Regions from separate parts of the Mesorhizobium sp. M1A.F.Ca.ET.072.01.1.1 genome, predicted to be linked through region 1. Evidence: predicted binding sites of a transcription regulator. Region 1 holds the regulator's gene; each other region holds the start of a gene.

Region 1 (5,466 bases):
AGCCACGGCCTTCGATCTCGGCATGGACGCGCTGGTCGAGGTGCATGACGGACAGGAGATGGAACGCGCGCTTCGCCTCTCGTCGCGGCTGATCGGCATCAACAACCGCGATTTGAGAACCTTCGAAACCAGTCTCGACGTTTCCGAGCGGCTTGCCGCCATGGTCCCGGCCGACCGGCTGCTGGTCAGCGAGAGCGGCATCCTCACCCATCAGGACTGCCGCCGGCTGGAAAAGAGCAAGATCGGCACCTTCCTGGTTGGCGAAAGCCTGATGCGGCAGCCCGACGTGGCCGCCGCGACCGCCCTTCTGCTGACGGGCAAGGCGCCGGCCGAGGCCGTTTGAGGATGCCTGCGCTTACGCATCTCGGCGCCAAGGGCGAAGCCAACATGGTCGATGTCGGCGGCAAGGCCGAGACGACGCGCACGGCCATCGCCGAAGGGTATGTCACCATGCAGCCGGAAACGCTGGAGATGATCCTGGCCGGCGACGCCAAGAAAGGCGACGTGCTTGGCACGGCGCGCCTCGCCGGCATCATGGCGGCCAAGAAGACGCATGAGCTCATCCCGCTTTGCCATCCCCTCCTTCTGACCAAGGTTGCCGTCGAGATCGAGCCCGATCACGCGCTTCCCGGCCTGAGGGTCACCGCGCTTGCCAGGGTTACCGGCAAGACCGGGGTCGAAATGGAGGCGCTGACCGCGGCGTCGGTTGCCTGCCTCACCATCTACGACATGGCCAAGGCAGCGGACCGCGCCATGGCAATTTCCGGCATCAGGCTGGTCGAGAAGACCGGCGGCAAGTCGGGCGACTACAAGGCAGGTCCTTAGCATGGCTTTGCTTCCGGTCGCCGAGGCGCTCCAACGCCTGTTGGACGGCGCGACCGCGCTGCCAGGCGAAAGCGTGCCGCTGGCCGACGCGGCCGGCCGGGTCCTGGCCGACCCCGTGGTGGCTCTGCGCACCCAGCCGCCCTTCAATGCGTCGGCGATGGACGGCTACGCCGTACGGGCCGCCGACGTAGCCTCGGCGCCGGCCCGGCTCTCCGTGATCGGCATGGCCCCCGCCGGGCGTGGCTTCACCGGCTCTGTCGGCAAGGGCGAGGCCGTGCGCATCTTCACCGGCGCGCCGCTCCCCGAAGGCGCCGATACCATCGTTATCCAGGAGAATGTCCGCGATCTCGGCGGCGGCGGCATCGAAGTGACCGAGCCGACCGCGGAGGGACGAAACGTCCGTCGCCGCGGCCTCGACTTCTGCGAGGGCGACCTGCTCCTCGAAAAAGGCCGCCAGCTCGATCCGGCGGCGCTTTCGCTGGCGGCATCGGCCAACCATCCGAGTCTCAACGTGGTGCGGCAGCCGCTGCTCGCCATCATCGCCACCGGCGACGAATTGCTGCCGCCGGGCAGCGCGCTCGGCCCCGACCAGATCATCTCGTCGAATGCCTATGGCGTCACAGCTACGGCCCAGTCGGTCGGCGCGCGCGCGCTCGACCTCGGCATCGCCGCCGACCGCAAGGACGCGATTGCGGCCCTGGTCAAGAAGGCGGTCAAGGCCGGCGCCGACGTCATCGTCACGCTTGGCGGCGCCTCCGTCGGCGACCACGACTTGATCCATGACGTGCTGACCGGCGAAGGCATGCAGCTTGACTTCTGGAAGATCGCCATGCGTCCCGGCAAGCCGCTGATGTTTGGCCGGCTCGGCGACATTCGCTGCATCGGCCTGCCCGGCAATCCGGTCGCAAGCCTGGTCTGCTCGCAGCTGTTCCTGAAGCCGCTTCTGGCGCGGCTGGGCGGCCGGTCCTGCCGGCAGGAAATCCGCACGGCCCGGTTAGGCGTCGCAATGCACGCCAACGATCTCAGGCAGGACTATGTGCGCGCCGTGGTCCGCGAAGATGCGGGGGCGTTGATCGCAACACCGTTCGGCATCCAGGATTCCTCGATGTTGAGGTTGCTCGCCGATGCCAATGGCCTGATCGTGCGCCCACCCTTCGCACCGGCGGCTGAAGCCGGCGAGGAGTGCAGCGTTCTGATGTTACGCTGAACAAAACGTCAACACATTCACTAAACTTTAAACGGTTGCGGAACACAACTGGAACAGATAGTGTTTGTTCTGGGTTTGTTTTTCGATTCTGGTTTCAGAACCCATGGGGGCCGCCATGCTGACGCGCAAACAACATGAACTGCTGATGTTCATCCATGAACGGCTCAAGGAAAGTGGCATTCCGCCGTCTTTCGACGAGATGAAGGAAGCGCTCGACCTTGCCTCGAAATCGGGCATCCACCGCCTGATCACGGCGCTGGAGGAGCGCGGTTTCATTCGCCGGCTGCCGAACCGGGCGCGTGCCCTCGAAGTGTTGCGCCTGCCTGACTCGATCGCGCCCGGCCTCAATGCGGCGAAGAAATTCTCGCCGAGCGTCATCCAGGGTGGCCAAGGCAATCTCGGCCGCCAGATCAAACCGGCGGCGCCCGCCCGCACGCCGACGCCCAGCAATGACGACGACGCCGTTTCAGCCGTCTCCATCCCGGTGATGGGTCGCATTGCCGCCGGCGTGCCGATCGACGCCATCCAGCACCAGACGCATTCGATCACAGTGCCGCCGGACATGATCGCGGGCGGCGAGCACTACGCGCTCGAGGTCAAAGGCGACTCGATGATCGAGGCCGGCATCTTCGATGGTGATACGGTCATCATCCGCAACGCCAGCACTGCGAGCCCCGGGGAGATCGTCGTGGCGCTGGTCGACGACGAGGAGGCGACGCTGAAGCGCTTCCGCCGCAAGGGCGCCTCCATCGCGCTCGAGGCTGCCAATCCGGCCTATGAGACCCGCATCTTTGGTCCCGATCGCGTCAAGGTTCAAGGCAAGCTGGTGGGGCTCATCCGCCGCTACTGAGGGGGCTGCGGCTTGGCTTCCGGCTTCTCGGGCTTCTTGTAAGGCGCTAACCCCCTCGCCTCACGCGAGTAGCGCCGCTGTTCGTGCCAAGGGCGGTACGGTTTTTCGACGGCGTATTGAATGGATGCTCGCGCCGTCGCCGATTGCGGATCGAAGAAGACGGCGGCACTGCCGTCGCGCGCGAGCTGCCGCTTGGTGACGACGAGGATACGTGGATCGCGGCAGGGATTGTAGGCCGTGGCGTCGTTGATGACGATGAGGTCTGCAAAGTCGCAGGCAGGTCGGGAAGCTTCGCGGTTCTCGGCGAGCGCGACGATCGCGCCCGATGGATGCCGGCCAATGCAGAGATCGCCCGTGCAGTAAAAGGGCGATCCAGGCGGCAAGTCGACGGGATCGGCTATGTCCAGCGTGCCCTTGGCGAATGTCTCCGGCGGCACGATCGTTTCGGCCTTGAGCGCGCGTTTCCAGTTATCGGTGGTGAACTCGTTGGAGCGGGCACGATTGACGGCGAGTTCGCCGCCGCCGATCGGCATCGCCACCAGATGCGCGTCCTCCGAGATCAGCAGGTCCGGCGTGCGCACCTGCGGGATGATCATGACGGCCGCGACTGCCAAAGGAATTGCGGCCAGCCTCAGCCAGGTAGTCGCCATCGTGGCGATGACGAGCGCGATCGTCGCCAGCAGCACCGAATGGATCGAGATCAGGCCCACGGCATCGACCGGCGACCACTCCGAAAGCCACGCCGAGATCGCGATCATCGCCGTCAGGCCCTTGCCCATCAAATAGAGGAAGGGCCCGTCGAAGCCGAACGGCATCATGACCGCGCTGGCGACGGCGAGAAACATCACGACCGTGACGATCGGCATGATCGCGAGATTGGCCAGCAGGCTGAGCGGCGAGACGCGCTGGAAATGCCAGATGGCAAACAGCGCTGTGGCACTTCCGGCAATGATCGACGTCATTGCGGCGCCACCTGCTCCGACTGCCAGTTTATGCGACATGAACCGCAGGAACGAACGCTTTGCCGGCGGCGCTCTCACCTTGCCGGCGCGGTAGTCGGACCAGCCGGCATAGGCGCCGACAAGAGCGGCGGTTGCCGCGAACGACATCTGAAAGCTCGGGCCAACCACTTCATGCGGCGACACCAGAATGACGGCGATGGCCGAGATCGCCAAGTTGCGCATCGTCAGCGCGGCGCGGTCAAAAAGCACGGCGATCAGCATGACGGCCAGCATGATGAAGCTTCGCTCGGCGGCGACCACCACGCCGGAGATGACGAGATAGGCGGCGATCGACATAAGCGCGATTGCCGCGGCATGTTTCTTCACCGGCCGGCGTGACGAAAAATCCGGGAACAGCGCAAAGGCGCCGCGCAGCAGAAGCATGACCGTGCCGGCGACCAGCGCCATGTGCAGGCCCGAAATCGAGATGATGTGATAGATGCCGGTCCGCCGCATCGCCTCGTTGATGTCCTCCGGAATGCCGGCGCGCACGCCGACGATCAGTGCGGCGGCAATTTCGCCTTCGGGTCCGCCGACGGTGCTTCTGATGTGGTCGGCAATGTTTTCGCGCGCGTTCTCGATGGCCGAGGCGATGCTCGTCTGAGCGATCGGGTCCGTTGGCGAAATGACTTTCGGGTCGCCGAGGAAAAATCCGCTGCCGCCGATGCCGGAAAAATAGCTGTCGAAGGAAAAATCATAGCTTTCGGGACGGACCGGCCCGGTCGGCGGCAGGAGCCGTGCGTAACCCGTAACCAGCGATCCGGCCTTCATGCCGGCCGGGATCCTGCGTGCCGAGAGCCTGACGCGATCCGGCGCGTAGCGCAGCTTTGGATGCGCTGTCGAGACGAGATCGATGGTCAGCCTGACGCGGCCATTGGCCATTTCCTCGGCGACGGCGACGCGGCCTGTCAGCCGCGTCTGGATTTCGGAGCCGAGCATCGGTGTTGCGGCGCGCCAGGTCTCGACCTTCGCGGCGACGAAGCCCAGCGCGCAAAACAGAGCCGCCATAAAGACCAGGTGTGTCTTCAGCCAGGGACGCGAAACGGCCGCGCATAGAGCCATCAGCGCCACCGCCGCCAGCGGTCGGTAAAGATCCGGCTCGGCGCTCAAGGAATAATAGAGTATCACGCCGGCGGCCAGGAACACCGGCACCAGCAGGAAGCCGATGCCGCGGTCGAGCTCGGTGGAGGCTGCCTCGGCCACACCCCGGCGAAACGCGGAAAACGAGGCACGGCGGAACCGCCTGCGGATTAAGTCGATGGCTGCCGGCGGACGAGCTTGTAGCGAAGCATCGCCGTCCGGCGGCAAAATTTCGGCGGCCGGACGCGGCACTGGAACCAAAACCGGTACAGCCTCGGCAGGCACGGTGGCGGCAAACAGCAGGCGCTCGCTCACGCCAGCCGTCGTCTCCTCGCCCTCCTCCGCACCCCGGCCACGTCCAGCCATCGGGTCTGCCCCTTGCGCCCCAGACCTCCTATGCTACATGAACGCCCACCGCGCGAAAGTCCGCGCAAACATGCCCGCTTCAGTGCTTCTTCCGAGAGTTCCATGTCCGACAAGGTCGTCACCCGCTTTGCCCCCTC
Region 2 (5,466 bases), on a different contig from region 1:
TCGCGCCGAGAAGGCGAGCTTTTCGCTGGCGTCCTTGAGCAGCGTCAGCCCGGCGGCGTCGGGCCTGGCGATCGCCTCGACGACCGAAGGCGGGCAGTGCGCGTTGGTGGTGGCCGCCGCACCCAGCCTTTCCAGCCGCTCGCGCTGCATGGCCCGGGCGCGCGCCACGCGCTGCGCCACAGCGGCACTGGCCTCGGCCTTGTCCGGCCGGATCAGGTCGCTTGCCGAGACTGCCGGCACTTCGATCCTGAGATCGATGCGGTCGAGCAGCGGGCCGGAAATGCGCGCCTGGTATTCGGTGCGGCAGCGCTCGCCGCGCAGGCAGCGATAGCCGGGCTCGCCCGACATGCCGCAGCGGCACGGGTTCATCGCCGCCACCAGCTGGATGCGCGCCGGATAGGTGACGCGGTGGTTGGCGCGCGCGATCACGCAGTCGCCGGTCTCCAGCGGCTGGCGCAGCGCGTCCAACGTCTGCGGCGTGAATTCCGGGAACTCGTCGAGGAACAGCACGCCGTGATGCGCAAGCGACACTTCGCCCGGCCGCACGCGCAAGCCGCCGCCCACCATCGCCGCCATCGACGCCGAATGATGTGGCGCGCGGAACGGCCGTCGGTCTGTCAGCTTGCCTTCGCCGAGCTCGCCCGCCACCGACGCGATCATCGAGACTTCGAGCAGCTCCTTCGGCGCCAGCGGCGGCAAGATCGAGGGCAGCCTTTGCGCCAGCATCGACTTGCCCGAGCCCGGCGGTCCGACCATCAGGAGATTGTGGCCGCCCGCCGCCGCCACTTCCAGCGCCCGCTTGGCGCTTTCCTGGCCCTTGATGTCGGCAAGGTCCGGCAGATCGCGCGCGGCGACCTGGATGCCTGCCTCGGGACGCGACAGCACCTGGGTGCCGCGAAAATGGTTGGCGATGGCGATCAGGCTGCGCGGCGCCAGGATATCGAAATCCTTGCCGGCCCAGGCTGCCTCCGGCCCGCAGGCGAACGGACAGATCAGCCCTTTCCCTTCGGCGTTGGCGCCGATCGCCGCCGGCAGCGCGCCGGCGACAGCGGCAATGGTGCCGTCGAGCGACAATTCGCCGAGCACGACATAGCCGGCCAGCATATCGCCAGGAATGGCGCCGAGCGCGGCCATCAATCCGAGCGCGATCGGCAGGTCGTAGTGGCTGCCTTCCTTGGGCAGGTCCGCCGGCGCGAGATTCACCGTCACCTTTTTCGACGGCATCGACAGGCCGGACGCATGAAGCGCGGCCTGCACGCGTTCCCGGCTCTCTGCCACCGCCTTGTCCGGCAGGCCGACGATCTGCATCCCGACCTTGCCCGGCGCGATCATCACCTGGACATCGACCGGCACGGCCTCGATGCCCTGGAAAGCCACCGTGCGAACCCGCGCTACCATCTTGTCTCAAGCCCCCGGATACCGGCTCGCTCGCCGGTCCTGCGATCAGGCGGCGAGCGGGTTTGGTTTAGACAACCACAGATTTTCGGCTTAAGCAAGAACATTACGGGAACATAATGGTCCCGCCCACGGGGCAGCTGAGAGGCGCTACTTCCGCTTTCCTTCCACGCAGTCCCAGAACAGGGCAGCAATGTCCGCGCCGCCGAAGCGCCGCACCTCGCGCACGCCGGTCGGCGAGGTGACGTTGATCTCGGTCATGTAGTCGCCGATGACATCGATGCCGACGAGGATGAAGCCGCGTTCCCTGAGCGCTGGCCCGATGCGGGCGCAGATCTCGCGTTCGCGCTCCGTGAGCTCGGTCTTCTCGGCGCGGCCGCCTACATGCATGTTGGAGCGCGAATCGTGCTCGGCCGGCACGCGGTTGATGGCGCCCACCGGCTCGCCGTCGATCAGGATGATGCGCTTGTCGCCCTTGCGCACGTCCTTGAGATAGCGCTGCACGATATAGGGCTCGCGGAACAGCTGGCCGAACATTTCGAGCAGCGAGGCAAGGTTGCGGTCGGCCTCGTGCAGATGGAAGATGCCCGCCCCGCCATTGCCGTAGAGCGGCTTGACGATGATGTCGCCGAACTCCTTGCGGAAGGCGGCCACCTCCTGCGGGTCCTTGGTGATCAGCGTTTCCGGCATCAGGTCCGGGAATTCGGTGACGAAGATCTTTTCCGGGCTGTTGCGCACCCAGGCCGGGTTGTTGACCACCAGCGTCTTCGGATGGATGCGTTCCAGAATGTGGGTTGTGGTGATGTAGTTCATGTCGAAGGGCGGGTCCTGCCTCAGCAGCACCACGTCCATCTCCGACAGATCGGTGCGCACCGGCTCGCCCAGCGAATAATGGCTGCCCTTCTCGTCGCGCACCTGCATCTCCTCGGCGCGCGCGAACACCTTGCCGCCCCGCATCGACAGCCGGTCGGGCGTGTAGTGGAAAAGCTGGTGGCCGCGCCGCTGCGCTTCCAGCGACAGCGCGAACGTGGTGTCGCCGGCGATCGACACCGTCGAGACATGGTCCATCTGGACGGCGATTTTCAACGGCATCTCGGGTCTCCGGCAATCTCTGTCGCCGATATAGGGAAATCGGCGGCTTCTGCCAATCGGCCAGAGATTATCGGTCGAAGACCAGCCGGGAATAGCCGACGAAGGACAGCGCCATCGCGACCAGCGAGGCGACCGTCAGCGCTGCCAGCGGCGCCAGGGAGGGCAGCGCGAACAGAAGGGCACAATAGATGAGATAATTGACGATGCTGGTGGCGACGCCGACGCCGCCGTAGCGCGCGCCCTCCTGCGCGATGCCTCGGCTCGACGGCGCAAAGGTCAGATGCCGGTTGATCTGCCAGGTGACGGTGAGCGCGAAGCCGATCGACAGCACGCGCGCGGCCAGCGGCCCGAGCGGCGTGACGGAAAGCAGCAGCCAGAGCGCGGCCGCATCGGCAACGAAGCCGATGCCGCCGGCAAGCACGAAGCGGCCAAGCCGGACCATCACGCGGCTCGCGAGGGCTTGCCCGGCTCCCTCTTCCGGGAGGCCTCGCCGTTGAAGCCCGCGCGTCGCTCGATGCGGCCGGCAGGGATGGAAAGATAGAAGATGCGCTTCTGTTCGGCCCGGCCGCGCGACACCGAATCGAGGATCAGCCCGGTGACCATCGCCAGCATGGACAAGAGGAGCAGGCCAACGGACAGCACCCAGGTCGGCATGCGCGGAACAAGTCCTGTCTCGGCGAACTCGATCAGCACCGGGATCATCAGCCCGATGCTGGCCGCCAGGAAGAACAGGGCAAACGTGCCGAAGAAACGCAGCGGCTGCGTCTCCTTCACCAGCATGGCGAACATCCATAGGATCCTGGCGCCGTCGCGGAAAGTCGACAGCTTCGACGATGAGCCTTCCGGGCGGCGGCCGTAGTCGAGCGCCATCTCGTTCACCGGCAGCTTGAGCTGCGAGGCATGGACCGACATCTCGGTCTCGATCTCGAAGCCGCCGGAAACCGCCGGGAAGCTCTTGACGAAGCGCCGCGAAAAGACCCGGTAGCCGGAAAAGATATCGGTGAAATCGGCGCCGAACAGGCCCTTGTAGAGCCGGTTGAAGATGCGGTTGCCGAAGGCGTGGCCGGAGCGGCCGGCGTCGTCGGTGACGCCGCGCCGGGTGCCCACCACCATGTCCGAGCGCTCGGTCAAAAGCGTGTTGATCAGCTGCGGCGCATCTTCCGGCGCGTAGGTGCAGTCGCCGTCCGCCATCACATAGATGTCGGCGTCGATGTCGGCGAACATGCGGCGCACGACATTGCCCTTGCCCTGGCGCGGTTCGCGCACGACGACCGCGCCGGCCGCGCGGGCCCTGAGCGCGGTCAGGTCCTTCGAATTGTTGTCGTAGACATAGATCCTCGCGGAGGGCAGCGTCTCGCGGAAGCGCCGCACGACCTCACCGATCGTCAGCTCCTCATTGTAGCAGGGCAGGAGCACGGCGATCGCCGGCTCGTTGCGGACCTCGTGCGGCATGCCTGTCTCCGGTGCCCGAGCCCAGCCGACCAGCCGCGCCAAGCCGGCGTCTCCGGGCCGCTTTACTATTTATTGAAGCTGTTAATGCCCGGTTTAAGCCTCCACCGCCAAAGACCCTGGACCGCCAGGCGTGGCGCCAAGACCCTTTTCCGCATCTTCAGAAAATCGATTTTCCGATACCTTTCCTAAACGCTTTGCTGCCAGTCTGGTCACAAATTCCCCCGTCAGAACAGGAACATGATGCAAACGACGTTTGGCACCGGGCAGCCAGGCAGGGAAAACGCGGATCTGGCCTTCACCGATCCGCTGACCGGACTTGGCAACCATCGTCGCTTTTACGACAAGGTCGATCGCCTGATCAGCGACCGCGCCGACGATCCCGCGCCCTTCACCGTCGGCATTCTCGATCTCGATGGCTTCAAACCCATCAACGACCTGTTCGGCCACAAGGCCGGCGACGACATCCTGATCCAGGTGGCTATGCGCTTGCGTGCCTCGATGGATGGCTATTCGACCGTCTGTCGCATCGGCGCCGACGAGTTCGCCTTCCTCTACCCGATGGTGTTCAGCGAGGAGCAGGCCGCCGAAAAATCGCGCATGCTGATCGAGATCCTGTCGGCGCCCTATGATGTCGGCGAGCGCACCGCCAGATTGTCGGCTTCGGTCGGCTGCTCGCTGTTTTATTCCGGCGACGAGACCACAGAGATCCTGATCAACAAGGCCGAGACCGCGCTCTACCACGCCAAGCGCTCGGGCCGCGGCCGCGTCGTCGTCTACACACGCGAGATGGAGGAGGCCGCCAAGCGCGTCACCCGCATCGAGCAGGCACTGCGCCGCGCCGTCTCGGCCGGCGAGGTCGAGCCGCATTTCCAGCCGATCGTCGACCTCACCAGTCGCCGCACCATCGGCTTCGAGACGCTGGCTCGCTGGACCGACCGCGATCTCGGCATGGTGCCGCCGAGCGTGTTCATTCCCATCGCCGAGGAGCGCGGCATCATCGGCCCACTGTCGCAGCTGGTGCTGCGCAAGGCGACCGAGGCGGCGCGCAACTGGCCGAAGGACCTGTTTTTGTCCTTCAACCTGTCGCCCTCGCAGCTTGTCGACCAGAACACCGGCCTGCATATCCTGGCGATCCTCGACCGCACCGGCTTCGATCCGCGCCGGCTGGAGATCGAGATCACCGAAACCGGCCTGATGACCGACCCGGCTTCGGCCGAGAAGATCGTCGAGGATCTGCGCCGCGTCGGCATCCGCGTCTCGCTCGACGATTTCGGCACCGGCCAGTCCTCGCTCGGGCGCCTGCGCGAATTCCATTTCGACAAGCTGAAGATCGATCGCGCCTTCGTTTCCTCGATCCTCGACGACCGCCCCTCGGAACACATCATCCGTGCCATTCTCGCCATGTGCGAAGGACTCGGCATGGACGTTGTGGCCGAAGGCATCGAGGAGGAAGCGCAGGCCGACCGCCTCGTCCAGTTCGGCTGCGCGGGTGGCCAAGGGTACCTGTTCGGCAAGCCTGTCGATGCC
Region 3 (5,466 bases), on a different contig from region 1:
TTCTCGACCCTGGCCTGCTGCCAGGCCCGCACGACGCCGGCGACCGTGTTGCGGTCGGCAAGGCCGATCGAGGAAAAGCCGTAGAATTTCGCCGTGACCACCAGCTCCTCGGGCTTGGAGGCGCCGCGCAGGAAGGAAAAGTTCGACTGGATGCCGAACTCGGCATAGGGGATGGCGGTCAGCGCGTTCATGCGAAGACCCCGTGCATGAACCAGCGCGGCGCGGCCTGCGAGGCGCTGCTGTAGAGGCCCTGGCGGTAGAGCCAATAGCGACGTCCCTCGCTGTCCTCGATGCGGTAATAGTCGCGCGTCGGCGCCTCTTCCTCGCCGGGCAGCTGCCGCCACCATTCGGCGGCGATGCGCTCCGGCCCTTCGGCGCGGGCGACGCGGTAAAGCGCGCGCCGCCAGCGGAAATTCATCGGCGGGCCCTCGGGGATCTCGGTCGCCGGCACCTCGATCGGCTCGGGTGAGCGGAACAGCCGTACCGGCCGCTCCGGCGGGAAGATGGTCATCGGCGGTGCTGTCCGATCGGGCTTCGGCGGCCTGCGCCTTTGCGGCGCCTCCGCGAAAGGAACCGAGGCAACGGCGCGCTCCGGCAGGTGGCTATCGACGACGACCGGCTTCAGCACGGCGGCTTCGCCGAGGCGGGCACGCACGCGATCGGCGAATAAAGCGATGTCGGCGTCATCGTCGCTTGTCTCGCCGGCAAGGTCGCCCTGCAGCATGTCGAAGGCGGCGACCGAAAGCACCGACAGCCGCACGAGGTCGAAGCCGAAGCCGGCATCGATGGTCTGTTCCAGCGCGGTCAGCCGTTCGTGAAACAGCTTTCGGATCAGCTGCGGCTCGCGCATGGGGCGCGAGGTGCCGACCGCGATGCGGCTGACGAGGCCGTCGACGCGAAAGAGGAGAAGGGCGAGCGCCCGCGCCCCTTCGCCGCGGCGCTCGAGGTCGGCCTTCAAGGCCACGGCAAGCCGGCTCACCGACGACATCGAGCGGCTGGTGAGCACGATCGGCTCGGCAAGATGGCGCTCGACCGAGAGCGGTGCCACGGGAAGGCGCGGCGACACCGCCTCGTCGAGCCGGCCGAGCGCCTGGTCGAGGCGCAGAAGCAAGGTGGCGCCGAAGCGGCGGGCGAGCGGCGCGCGGGGTGCGGCCATCACCGCCCCCGCCGTGCGCAGGCCGACGCTTTCCAGGCTGGCGCGGGTTTCCGGCGCGATGCGCAGCGCCGAAAGCGGCAGGGGCGAAAGCAGCGCCGCCTCCTCGCCGCCGGCAACGATGCGGTCGCCGTGGAAGCGCGCCGCCGCCCAGGCGGCGCCCGGCGTCGAGGCGAGGCCGGCGCGAACATCGAAACCCTGCTGGAAGAAACGGGTGAGGATCTCGTCCTGCATGGCCCGCTCGCCACCAAACAGGTGCGTGCAGCCGGTGACGTCGAGAAACAGCCCGTCCTCGCCGTCGATCGCCACCAGCGGCGTGTAGCGGTCGCACCAGTCGGCGAGGCCTTCGAGCAGGCGGCGGTCGGCCTCCGGGTCGGCCTCCACCACATCGATCGACGGATGCATGGCGCGCGCGTCGGCAATGCCCATGCCGCGCTTCAGCTTCAGCGCCTCAGCCCGCTCGTCGAGGGCTGCGATGCGCTGGGCGTTGCTGTCGCGATGGCTGATCACAAGCGGTGGGTAAGATGGGGGCAGGGGATGCGAGGGCCGGGAACGCCAGGACCGCCCCAGACGCTGGCGCAGGATCCGCTCCGCGCAAAGATAGGGGAACCACAGCGACAGAATTCGTTGCCCGCTCTTCCTCGGGCCTTCTTTCGGCAAAAGCGTGCTCATCAGGGTTCCACTCCAGTGTGAATTGTCCGGGCAGGGCCGTGCGGCTCTTGCCGATATCGACGGTGAAGCCGGGGCGGCCGATCGAGCCGGCCAGCGCGCCGGCGAGCGTTTCGCGGCTCGCCGCGGGCGCTGCCGAAACAATGAGGCGCACGGGCGCCGCGGTGGGCTCGGCCTGGCCGGCCTGACGCAGCAAAAATACTGGCCGGCCGGCGCTCTGGGCACGGGCGTGCAGCCGCCGCGTCGCGGTAAGGTCGAGAAGCCGCGGGCTGCCGCGGATCTCGAGGAGGACGGCGGCGAAGGCCGTCATGCGGGCGGCCTCCTCGGCGATCCACAGCGCGTCGACCAGTTTCGGCGCTTCGGAAAACAGCAATTGTTCGGGCTCGATGCCGAAGAAGGCGTTGAGGCCCCTGGCATAGGGAAAGCCGGCCTCGCGGAAAATCTCCGCCGTTCCGATCCAGAGGACCGGCAGGCCCTGCTTCTGTTTAAGGATCAGGCTGGCGAGCGACAGCGCAAAGCCGGCGACGGCGCCGGCATCGCGGGTCTCCAACCCATGGATTTCACTGAGCGCCGCCTTGGGCACGCCGCCGCCGAGGGCGGTGTCGAGGCGTTCTATGCCGGTGTGCAGGAAGGCAGGCGAGGCCACAGCGAGGCCGCGCCGGACGATGGTGATTTCGGGGGTGGCGTCCGATCCCGCGGCATCGCCAGCTATTTGTTTTTCCGCAAGTCCGGACGGAAAACCGCTTCGCACTGTTCCTGGAATCGCTTTTGGCGCGCCGGAAGCCGGCGCTTCCAGGCGCTCGGGCAGCGTTCCCTCGATCTTCGCGATCTGGCGGCGCAGGGCAAAAACAGTTTCCCGCGCCACGGCGCTTATCGCCATGACGTTCACTTCCGGCAGTAGTTGTTCCTGTTATGTTCTTATAGATTCCAGAGGGGCCTGGAAGAGTCAAGCGGAGTCGCAAGGAATTTATTCCTTCGGCTTTCAGCTTCCAAGACCCAGCCAGCCGGGCCCATTTGCCTCGACCGGCGCGAAAGCCTATATGCCGAGGTCAAAGGAAACCTCATGGCCCGCATCTACAAGACCCGCATCTGGCATGACCAACTCTCGCCATCGATGGATGAGATGGAACTTCTGGCGCTGGAGGCCTACGCCCATCTGCCGGAGGAGTTCCGCAAGCTCACCGGCGAGATCATCATCCAGATCGCCGATTTTCCGACCGACGAGATCATGGACGACCTGTCGCTGGAGACGCCCTTCGATCTGCTTGGCCTGTTCGAGGGGCGCGGCATCGCCGAGCGCTGGAACCCGCAAACCGGCGAGGGACCGAACCGCATCACGCTCTACCGCCGCGCCATCCTCGACTATTGGGCCGAGAACGAGGAGACGCTGGGCGACATCGTCACCCACGTTCTGATCCACGAAATCGGCCACCATTTCGGCCTGTCGGACGACGACATGGAGCGGATCGAGGAAGCGGCGGAGCAGGCAGCGGCGGGGTGACGACTGAGAGGGCTGCCGCCCTTTCCTACCACTCGCTGAGCTTGGTGTCGGGCGTATATTCCTGGCCCTCGACATCCTTCACCACGGCCTGGCCGCAGCGCATCGACTTGGTCGTCTTGTCATAGGCATAGGTCGGCGAGCCGAACAGGTGCCAGCCCTTGTTCAGGGCCGAAGTCACCTTATGGCAGAAAGTGGAATCGTCCGGACCGGACAGAAAGCGGTAGAGTTTCATTTTCGACCCTGTCGTGACCAATGCTTGTCTATCTTCCTGGAATCGCTCGAGCGCATCATGCGCCGATGATTGCGGCCTTCGCCAGAAGTTTCTCGGCTTCCGCCAGATGCAGCCGCTCGACCATGCGGCCGTCCAGCGCAATGACGCTTTTGCCGGCATTTTCGGGCCGTGAGAACGCCTCCCTGATCGCGCGCGCCCTGGCCAGCGCCTCCGGCGCCGGCGCAAAGGCGCGGTTCGCGGGCTCGATCTGGGCGGGGTGGATCAGCGATTTGCCGTCGAAACCCATGGCGGCCGCCTCGGCGCATTCCCGCGCCAGGGCGTCCAGGTCGCGAAAGTCGTTGGCGACGCCGTCGATCACGTCGAGGCCGCCGGCGCGGGCGGCGAGCACAAGCTGCAGCAGCCAGGGCGTGAGATAGCGTCGGTCGGGCGTTGCCAGAATGCCGGTCGCTTTCACCAGATCGTTCGTTCCGGCAACGAAACAAGCCAGGCGAGACGCCTGATCGCGGCCAAGCTCGGCGATGGCGCCGACGTTGAGCAGCGCCTTGGGCGTCTCGATCATTGCCCACAGTTTAACGATATCCGGCGCGAAATTGTCGTCGAGCAGGTCGCCGGCCTCGAGGATGTCGCGCGGCGTGCCGATCTTGGGCAAAAGAATGCCGTCGGGCTCTGCCTTGGCGACGGTTAACAGGTCGTCGATGCCCCATTCACTGCCGAGCGGATTGATGCGCACCACCATCTCGCAGCGGCGCGCCGGCCGCGCGGCGAGGATGCCGGTAAGCTTGTGGCGGGCGGAAACCTTGTCGGCCAGCGCCACGCCATCCTCGAGGTCGATGATGACGGTATCGCAGGCGAGCGAGGGGATCTTGGCCAGCGCCTTGTCTTTTGAAGCGGGCACGTAGAGCACCGAGCGGCGCGGGCGGTAGGTGTCAGAGGTCATGGCCGATCTATGCAGGCTGGAGACGAGTGAGGCAAGGCGCGGCACCATAGAACTCATTTGCGTTCTGGCTAATTGTCGAAGCGAAGCCGGCGATGGCAGCGCCCCTCTCCCCGTCACTATACGGGGAGAGGATGCCGGCAGGCAGGTGAGGGGCGGCGCCAGCCTGAAACGACTTTGCTCCTGCACGAAATCTGCAAATCCTTGCGGAAAACCTCCTCCAATCCGCCGCGCGCTTTCCGCAGCCGCCGGCGAAACAGGCGGCATGCGAACACATCACAGATCCCGCTGGTCCCTGCCCCGGCGCCTCCGCAACGAAGGCTGGTGGTTGGTCGAGCCGCAGAGGCCGCGCATAACGGCGGTCATGCTTCCTTTCATCCCAAGATCACGGCTGCGGCATGCCATGCGAGCGGCGGCGCTCGGGACGGTTCGGTCTTGACGCCAGCTTTCACGACTGGCGGCCTTTGCGCGCTCTCGACAAGCACGGCCCGCTTGCTAATCCTGTCATGACAAAACCGTATTCAGCGAGCTGCCGATTCCATGCCGCACAACATCCTCGTCGCCGACGACGATCCGCATATCCGCGAGATCATTTGCTTCGCGCTGGAAAAGGCCGGCATGAAGACGGCCGCCGTCGCTGACGGCGCCGCCGCGCTGCAAGCGGTCGAGCGCCGCGCGCCCGACCTCATCGTGCTGGACATCGGCATGCCGGAAATGGACGGGCTGGAGGTCTGCCGCAGGCTGCGGCAGCGCTCCGACGTGCCGGTGCTGTTCCTGTCGGCCCGCGATGAAGAAATCGACCGCATCCTCGGCCTTGAAATGGGCGGCGACGACTATGTGACGAAACCGTTCAGCCCACGCGAGCTGGTTGCCCGCGTCAACGTCATCCTGCGGCGGGCGCGCCCGGCGGTGGTGGAGGAAGACGCTGACGACCGTCGGTTCGCGCATGGCAAGCTGGTGCTGGTTCCGGCAAGCCA
Region 4 (5,466 bases), on a different contig from region 1:
GACCGACGTCTTGGCGCGACGCACGATAAAGGCAGGAATGGAAATGCCGCTGCTGACTTCGATCGACGCGGAGGGATCGATCGACGAAACTTCCGGCGCGATATCGAGGCTGACCAGTCCACCCTTGAGCACGGTCGGCGTGAAATCCAGACCGACGCCGTATTTCTTGTAGCTGACGCTGATCTTGCCGTTGTCCTCGGACACCGGGATCGGGAACTCGCCGCCGGCAAGGAAGCTCGCGGTCTGGCCCGAGCGGGCGATCAGGTTCGGCTCGGCCAGTCGCCGGGCGAGACCGCGCTCTTCCAGCGCCTTGATGGCGATGTCGATCGAAACCCCGTTGGAAAGCAACCGGCCGATGATCTCGCCGGTCCCGGCGGTTGGCACGGTGCCCGGGTCGATGATGACGTCGCGACCGCCGACGCCGAAGGCAAAATTGGCCCCGTATTTGGCGCCGAGATCCTGTCCCGCCTGCCGGTTGATCTCGACGAAACGGACATTGAGCTGAACCTGCTGCGAGGACGAGATGTTGACCGAGTTGATCACTTCCTCATTGCCGGAGAAGCGCGACGCGATCTTGCTCGCCTTGTCGGCCGCGACCGCGTCTTCCGCCTCGCCCGAAAGCACCACGCGGCCGTTGGCCGAACCGACCTTGATCTTGGCATCCGGCACGCTGGCGCGGATGGTGTTGGCCAGTTGGTCGGTGTCCAGCGTCACCTCGATGTCGATGGTGCCGACGAGCTGCTTGTTCTGATCGAACAGCGCGATGCCGGTGGTGCCGAGATTGTTGCCCAGCACATAGAAGGACTTGTCGGTCAGCGGATTGACGTTGGCGATCTCCGGATCGCCGATGACGATCTGATAGAAGGCCGCGTTCGTCATGATCGTCTTGGGCTTGCCCTTGGCGACTTTGATCGAGGCGTTCTTGGTCGCCGAGACGTATACGACGTCGTTGTTTGCCTGGGCCGGCGCCCCAAAGGCCAGCATTCCGGCGGCTGCCAGAAAGGCGCCCGCCACCATAGCACGCAGAAGGCGCAGCCCTCTCGTGGTCCGTTCTTTGTTCAGCACATGCATTGTCCCGTTCCCGCCGGTCCCCACCGGCTATTGTTCTTGTTCGTTGGAAGGAACGACGTCTCCGTCGGCGGGCTTGGAGGGAACCTTATATTCCTCCACCTTCGTGCCGCGCGACACGATCACCGTCTTGAACTTCGGCTCTTCCGGCTCCTTCGCCACCGCCTTGACCAGCGAGGCGGCGCTTGCCTCGGCGCCCGCGGCAACCGAGCCGCCGAAGGACGAGATGGTGGTAAGTCCGTTGCCGCTGGCGCTGGCATCGGCGGCGGACCGCAAAGACAGCGACAAGGAGCCGACGGTGCGGGCGAGCGCTACCTTCTGCGCCCCTTCGTTCGTGACCTCGAGGGTCACGGAATTGGCGACCTGCGGCTCGGTCTTGCGCTCGTCCGCGCCCTGCCCGACCGAAAGCACCTTGGCGTCGGACACGACGATTTCGGACGTGACCGTCGAGCCGGCTGCCCCTTGCGCGTTCTTGGACACTTCCTGGATTTCGCCGGCATCGCGCGTCAGCACGACGTCGACCCGGTCGCCCGGCGTGATGAAACCGCCGACGCCGGCGATCTCGTCGGTGCGGATGGTGACGGCCCGCATGCCCGGAGACAGCATGTTGGAAAGTGTGGCGCGGCCGTTCGGTCCCGACAGTTTGGCGAGCAGCACCGGCTCGTTGACTTCGATCGGCGACAGCACAACGCGGCTGCCTTCTGCCAGCAGCTTGTCGATTGTCGGGAAGGCGCCTTGCGGCAGAGAATCCTGCGGCCACGGAATTTCGGTGAGTTGCGACCGGTCGAGCTGCATGCCGTAGCGTAGCGGCGCATTCGCCACGACGATGGTCTTGAACTCGACTTTGGGCTCGTGCGGCACCACGATCGATGCCGTCTTTTGCTCGGACTGGGCCCTCGCCTGGCTTTTGACCCAGAAGTCCGCGGCAAAGATCGAGATCGCGCCGAAAACGGCTGCGATGCCGATCATGGTTATGGCCCTGCCCTTCACAACGAAACCCCTGACGCCCCGTGGTCTTTTGTCGTTGAGGCTCACGCTAGGCGTTAATGTTAAAGAATCAGGAATCCAAAGGGGTGGAGCCCGCCCTATTTCCGGCGGCTTGGTTATCGAATGGTTTTGGAATAAGAGACAGTTTGATCCCTGAACGGAACAGGAACTCGTTCGCCCGCCAAAAGCGTGGCAGTATCGAGGAGTGATTCGCAGTACTGGACTTAATGGCTAGCATGGACGACACCAGCGATCTTTTCGGCAACCCGGAAAAGCAGCCCCAGCAAGTACGCGCGCCCTCGCGGCCGGCCGATCCGCTGGTGCAGGCCGCGAAGCGCTCGGCCGCCGCCCGCGACGGCAGCGAGAGCTACAGCGCCGCCGACATCGAGGTGCTTGAGGGGCTGGAGCCGGTGCGCCGTCGCCCAGGCATGTATGTCGGCGGCACCGACGACAAGGCGATGCATCACCTCTTCGCCGAGGTCATCGATAATTCGATGGACGAGGCGGTGGCCGGCCACGCGACCTTCATCGACGTCGAGCTTTCGGCGGACGGATTTCTTACCGTCACCGACAATGGCCGCGGCATTCCGATCGATCCGCATCCGAAGTTCAAGAAGCCGGCGCTCGAAGTCATCATGACGACGCTGCATTCGGGCGGCAAGTTCGACTCCAAGGTCTATGAGACTTCCGGCGGTCTGCACGGCGTCGGCGTATCCGTCGTCAACGCGCTGTCCGATCACCTCGAGGTCGAGGTCGCGCGCGGTCGCCAGCTCTATCGCCAGCGCTTCTCGCGCGGCGTTCCGGTGAGCGGGCTGGAGCACCTCGGCGAGGTGCACAACCGCCGCGGCACCAGGACCCGCTTCCATCCCGACGAGCAGATCTTCGGCAAGGGCGCCGCCTTCGAGCCGGCCCGGCTCTACCGCATGACTCGCTCGAAGGCCTATCTGTTCGGCGGCGTCGAGATCCGCTGGACCTGCGATCCCTCGCTGATCAAGGAAAAGGATCAAACCCCGGCCAAAGCCGAGTTCCATTTCCCGGGCGGCCTGAAGGACTACCTCAAGGCCACCCTCGGCGACGAATTCCAGGTCACGCGCGAAGTCTTCGCAGGCAAAAGCGACAAGCAGGGCGGCCACGGCTCGCTGGAGTGGGCGGTGACCTGGTTCGGCGGCGACGGCTTTCTCAACTCCTACTGCAACACGATTCCCACTCCCGAGGGCGGCACGCATGAGGCGGGCTTCCGCAACGTGCTGACGCGCGGGCTTCGCGCATATGCCGATCTCATCGGCAACAAGCGCGCCTCGATCGTCACCACCGAGGACGTCATGATCTCGGCCGCCGGCATGCTGTCGGTCTTCATCCGAGAGCCGGAATTCGTTGGCCAGACCAAGGACAGGCTGGCCACCATCGAGGCGATGCGCATCGTCGAAACCGCCATCCGCGACCCGTTCGACCACTGGCTGGCCGACAACCCGCAGGAAGCCTCGAAGCTTCTCGAATGGGTGATCGCGCGCGCCGATGAGCGTGTGCGCCGGCGTCAGGAAAAGGAAGTCTCGCGCAAGAGCGCCGTACGCAAGCTGCGCCTGCCGGGCAAGCTCGCCGACTGTACCCAGAATGCCGCGGCCGGCGCCGAGATCTTCATCGTCGAGGGCGACTCGGCCGGAGGCTCGGCCAAGCAGGCGCGCGACCGCGCCAGCCAGGCGGTGCTGCCGCTGCGCGGCAAGATCCTCAACGTCGCCAGCGCCGGCAACGACAAGCTTGCCGCCAACCAGCAGATTTCCGACCTGGTTCAGGCGCTCGGCTGCGGCACGCGCTCGAAATATCGCGACGAGGACCTGCGCTACGACCGCGTGATCATCATGACCGACGCCGACGTTGACGGCGCGCATATCGCTTCGCTTTTGATCACCTTCTTCTTCCAGGAGATGCCTAACCTGATCCGAGGTGGCCATCTCTATATGGCCGTGCCGCCGCTCTATTCGATCCGTCAGGGCGGTAAGGTGGCCTATGCACGTGACGACGCGCACAAGGACGAATTGCTGCGCACCGAATTCACCGGGCGCGGCAAGGTCGAGATCGGCCGCTTCAAGGGCCTTGGCGAGATGATGGCCTCGCAGCTCAAGGAAACCACGATGGACCCGAGGAAGCGCACGCTTCTCAGGGTCGACGTGATCGATGCCGAGCAGGCGACCAAGGATGCCGTCGACGCGCTGATGGGCACCAAGCCCGAGGCCCGCTTCCGCTTCATCCAGGAACGTGCCGAATTCGCCGAGGCCGACGTGCTGGATATCTGAACGCGGACTGGTCCATAACAGGCTCCGGGACGGAGACTTGCATGTGACCTGGACGCGGCTGAAGGATCTAGCCGGGACACCGTTAAGTGAGCTGACCCAGCCGACGCGCTCGGACTGGATCTTCGCCCTGCGCACGGTTTCTGCCGGGCTGATCGCGCTGCTTGCCGCTTACGCCTTGAAGCTCGATCATCCGCAGTGGGCGATGATGACCGTGTTCATCGTCGCGCAGCCGGTCGCCGGCATGGTGCTGGCGAAAGGCTTCTACCGCCTGCTCGGTACGCTGGCCGGCGGCCTGGCGGCGATCGGCATCACATCGCTATTCGGCACCAATCCCTGGCTCTTGGTGACGGTGCTGGCACTATGGATCGGCGTCAGCACCCTCGTTTCCTCGCTGCTGCGCAATCCGGAAGCCTATGGCGCCGCCCTTGCCGGCTATACAGCGATGATCATCAGCCTGCCGGCATTCGGGCAGGCGCATCTCGTCGTCGATCTCGCTGTCGCGCGCTGCGCCGAAATTGTGCTCGGCATCGTCTGCGCCGGCGTCACCAGCCGGCTGATCCTGCCGAAGCTCGCGGCGGACGCCATCATCTCCAGGCTGAAACGCAGCATTCTCGATCTCGCCGACTACGCCTCAGGCGCCTTTTCCGACGGCGATCCGGCCGGTCTTGCCGCTCTCCAGCGCAAGCTGATCACCGATGCCCAGACACTTGCCGAAATGCGCACCTATGCGCGCCTCGAAGCGCCGAGCTTCGCGACCCGCGCCCATCCGGTCCGGCGCACGATCGGACAGCTGCTGTGGGCGCTCTCGGCGGCCCGCGCGCTGCATACCCATGCCGCGCCGAAGAACGCGACGCTCATCCCTGTTCGCAGCGAGTTGAAGGCAATCGTCGGGGAACTCGCTACGACGCGCGACGCGTTGGACGACACCGGCCCATGGGTGGCCCGGCTCGAGGCAATCGCGATCAGGGCAAGAGAAACGGCGCCGGTGGCCACCGATCCCGGTGAAGACAAGGTCGGCACCATCACCCGCCTCACCATTGCCGCCGATTTCGCGGAGGCGCTGAAGCAGGTGATGCGCGGCTTGGATGCGCTTCGCTCGCCGGTTTCCCGAACGTCTCGT

Evidence for each region. Region 1 encodes LexA, which represses DNA repair genes until DNA is damaged. Its sites were predicted from a motif close to TGTTCNNNNTGTGTTCNG; they were not measured.
Region 2: a site for LexA is predicted at 1,495-1,512, ahead of EOA32_RS30015 (YifB family Mg chelatase-like AAA ATPase). Genes of this name have one in related genera too.
Region 3: a site for LexA is predicted at 2,725-2,742, ahead of EOA32_RS02880 (metallopeptidase family protein). Genes of this name have one in related genera too.
Region 4: a site for LexA is predicted at 2,209-2,226, ahead of parE (DNA topoisomerase IV subunit B). Genes of this name have one in related genera too.

What each region holds. Positions count from the first base shown of each region.
Region 1 is NZ_RZSF01000054.1:17,992-23,457, forward strand. Features, by position in the region: gene trpC (indole-3-glycerol phosphate synthase TrpC) at 1-343, shown strand, start outside; gene moaC (cyclic pyranopterin monophosphate synthase MoaC) at 346-825, shown strand; gene glp (gephyrin-like molybdotransferase Glp) at 827-2,032, shown strand; gene lexA (transcriptional repressor LexA) at 2,148-2,882, shown strand; gene EOA32_RS10810 (ComEC/Rec2 family competence protein) at 2,876-5,329, opposite strand; gene gltX (glutamate--tRNA ligase) at 5,432-5,466, shown strand, end outside.
Region 2 is NZ_RZSF01000318.1:1,307-6,772, reverse strand. Features, by position in the region: gene EOA32_RS30015 (YifB family Mg chelatase-like AAA ATPase) at 1-1,398, opposite strand, end outside; gene gshB (glutathione synthase) at 1,546-2,487, opposite strand; gene EOA32_RS30005 (GtrA family protein) at 2,555-2,929, opposite strand; gene EOA32_RS30000 (glycosyltransferase family 2 protein) at 2,929-3,939, opposite strand; gene EOA32_RS29995 (EAL domain-containing protein) at 4,180-5,466, shown strand, end outside.
Region 3 is NZ_RZSF01000010.1:17,349-22,814, reverse strand. Features, by position in the region: gene EOA32_RS02895 (error-prone DNA polymerase) at 1-191, opposite strand, end outside; gene EOA32_RS02890 (DUF6504 family protein) at 188-1,663, opposite strand; gene EOA32_RS39590 (hypothetical protein) at 1,605-2,702, opposite strand; gene EOA32_RS02880 (metallopeptidase family protein) at 2,886-3,323, shown strand; gene EOA32_RS02875 (DUF1737 domain-containing protein) at 3,349-3,555, opposite strand; gene EOA32_RS02870 (CoA ester lyase) at 3,611-4,492, opposite strand; gene EOA32_RS02860 (response regulator transcription factor) at 5,030-5,466, shown strand, end outside.
Region 4 is NZ_RZSF01000052.1:14,067-19,532, reverse strand. Features, by position in the region: gene EOA32_RS10540 (type II and III secretion system protein family protein) at 1-1,017, opposite strand, end outside; gene cpaB (Flp pilus assembly protein CpaB) at 1,099-2,037, opposite strand; gene parE (DNA topoisomerase IV subunit B) at 2,292-4,346, shown strand; gene EOA32_RS10525 (FUSC family protein) at 4,390-5,466, shown strand, end outside.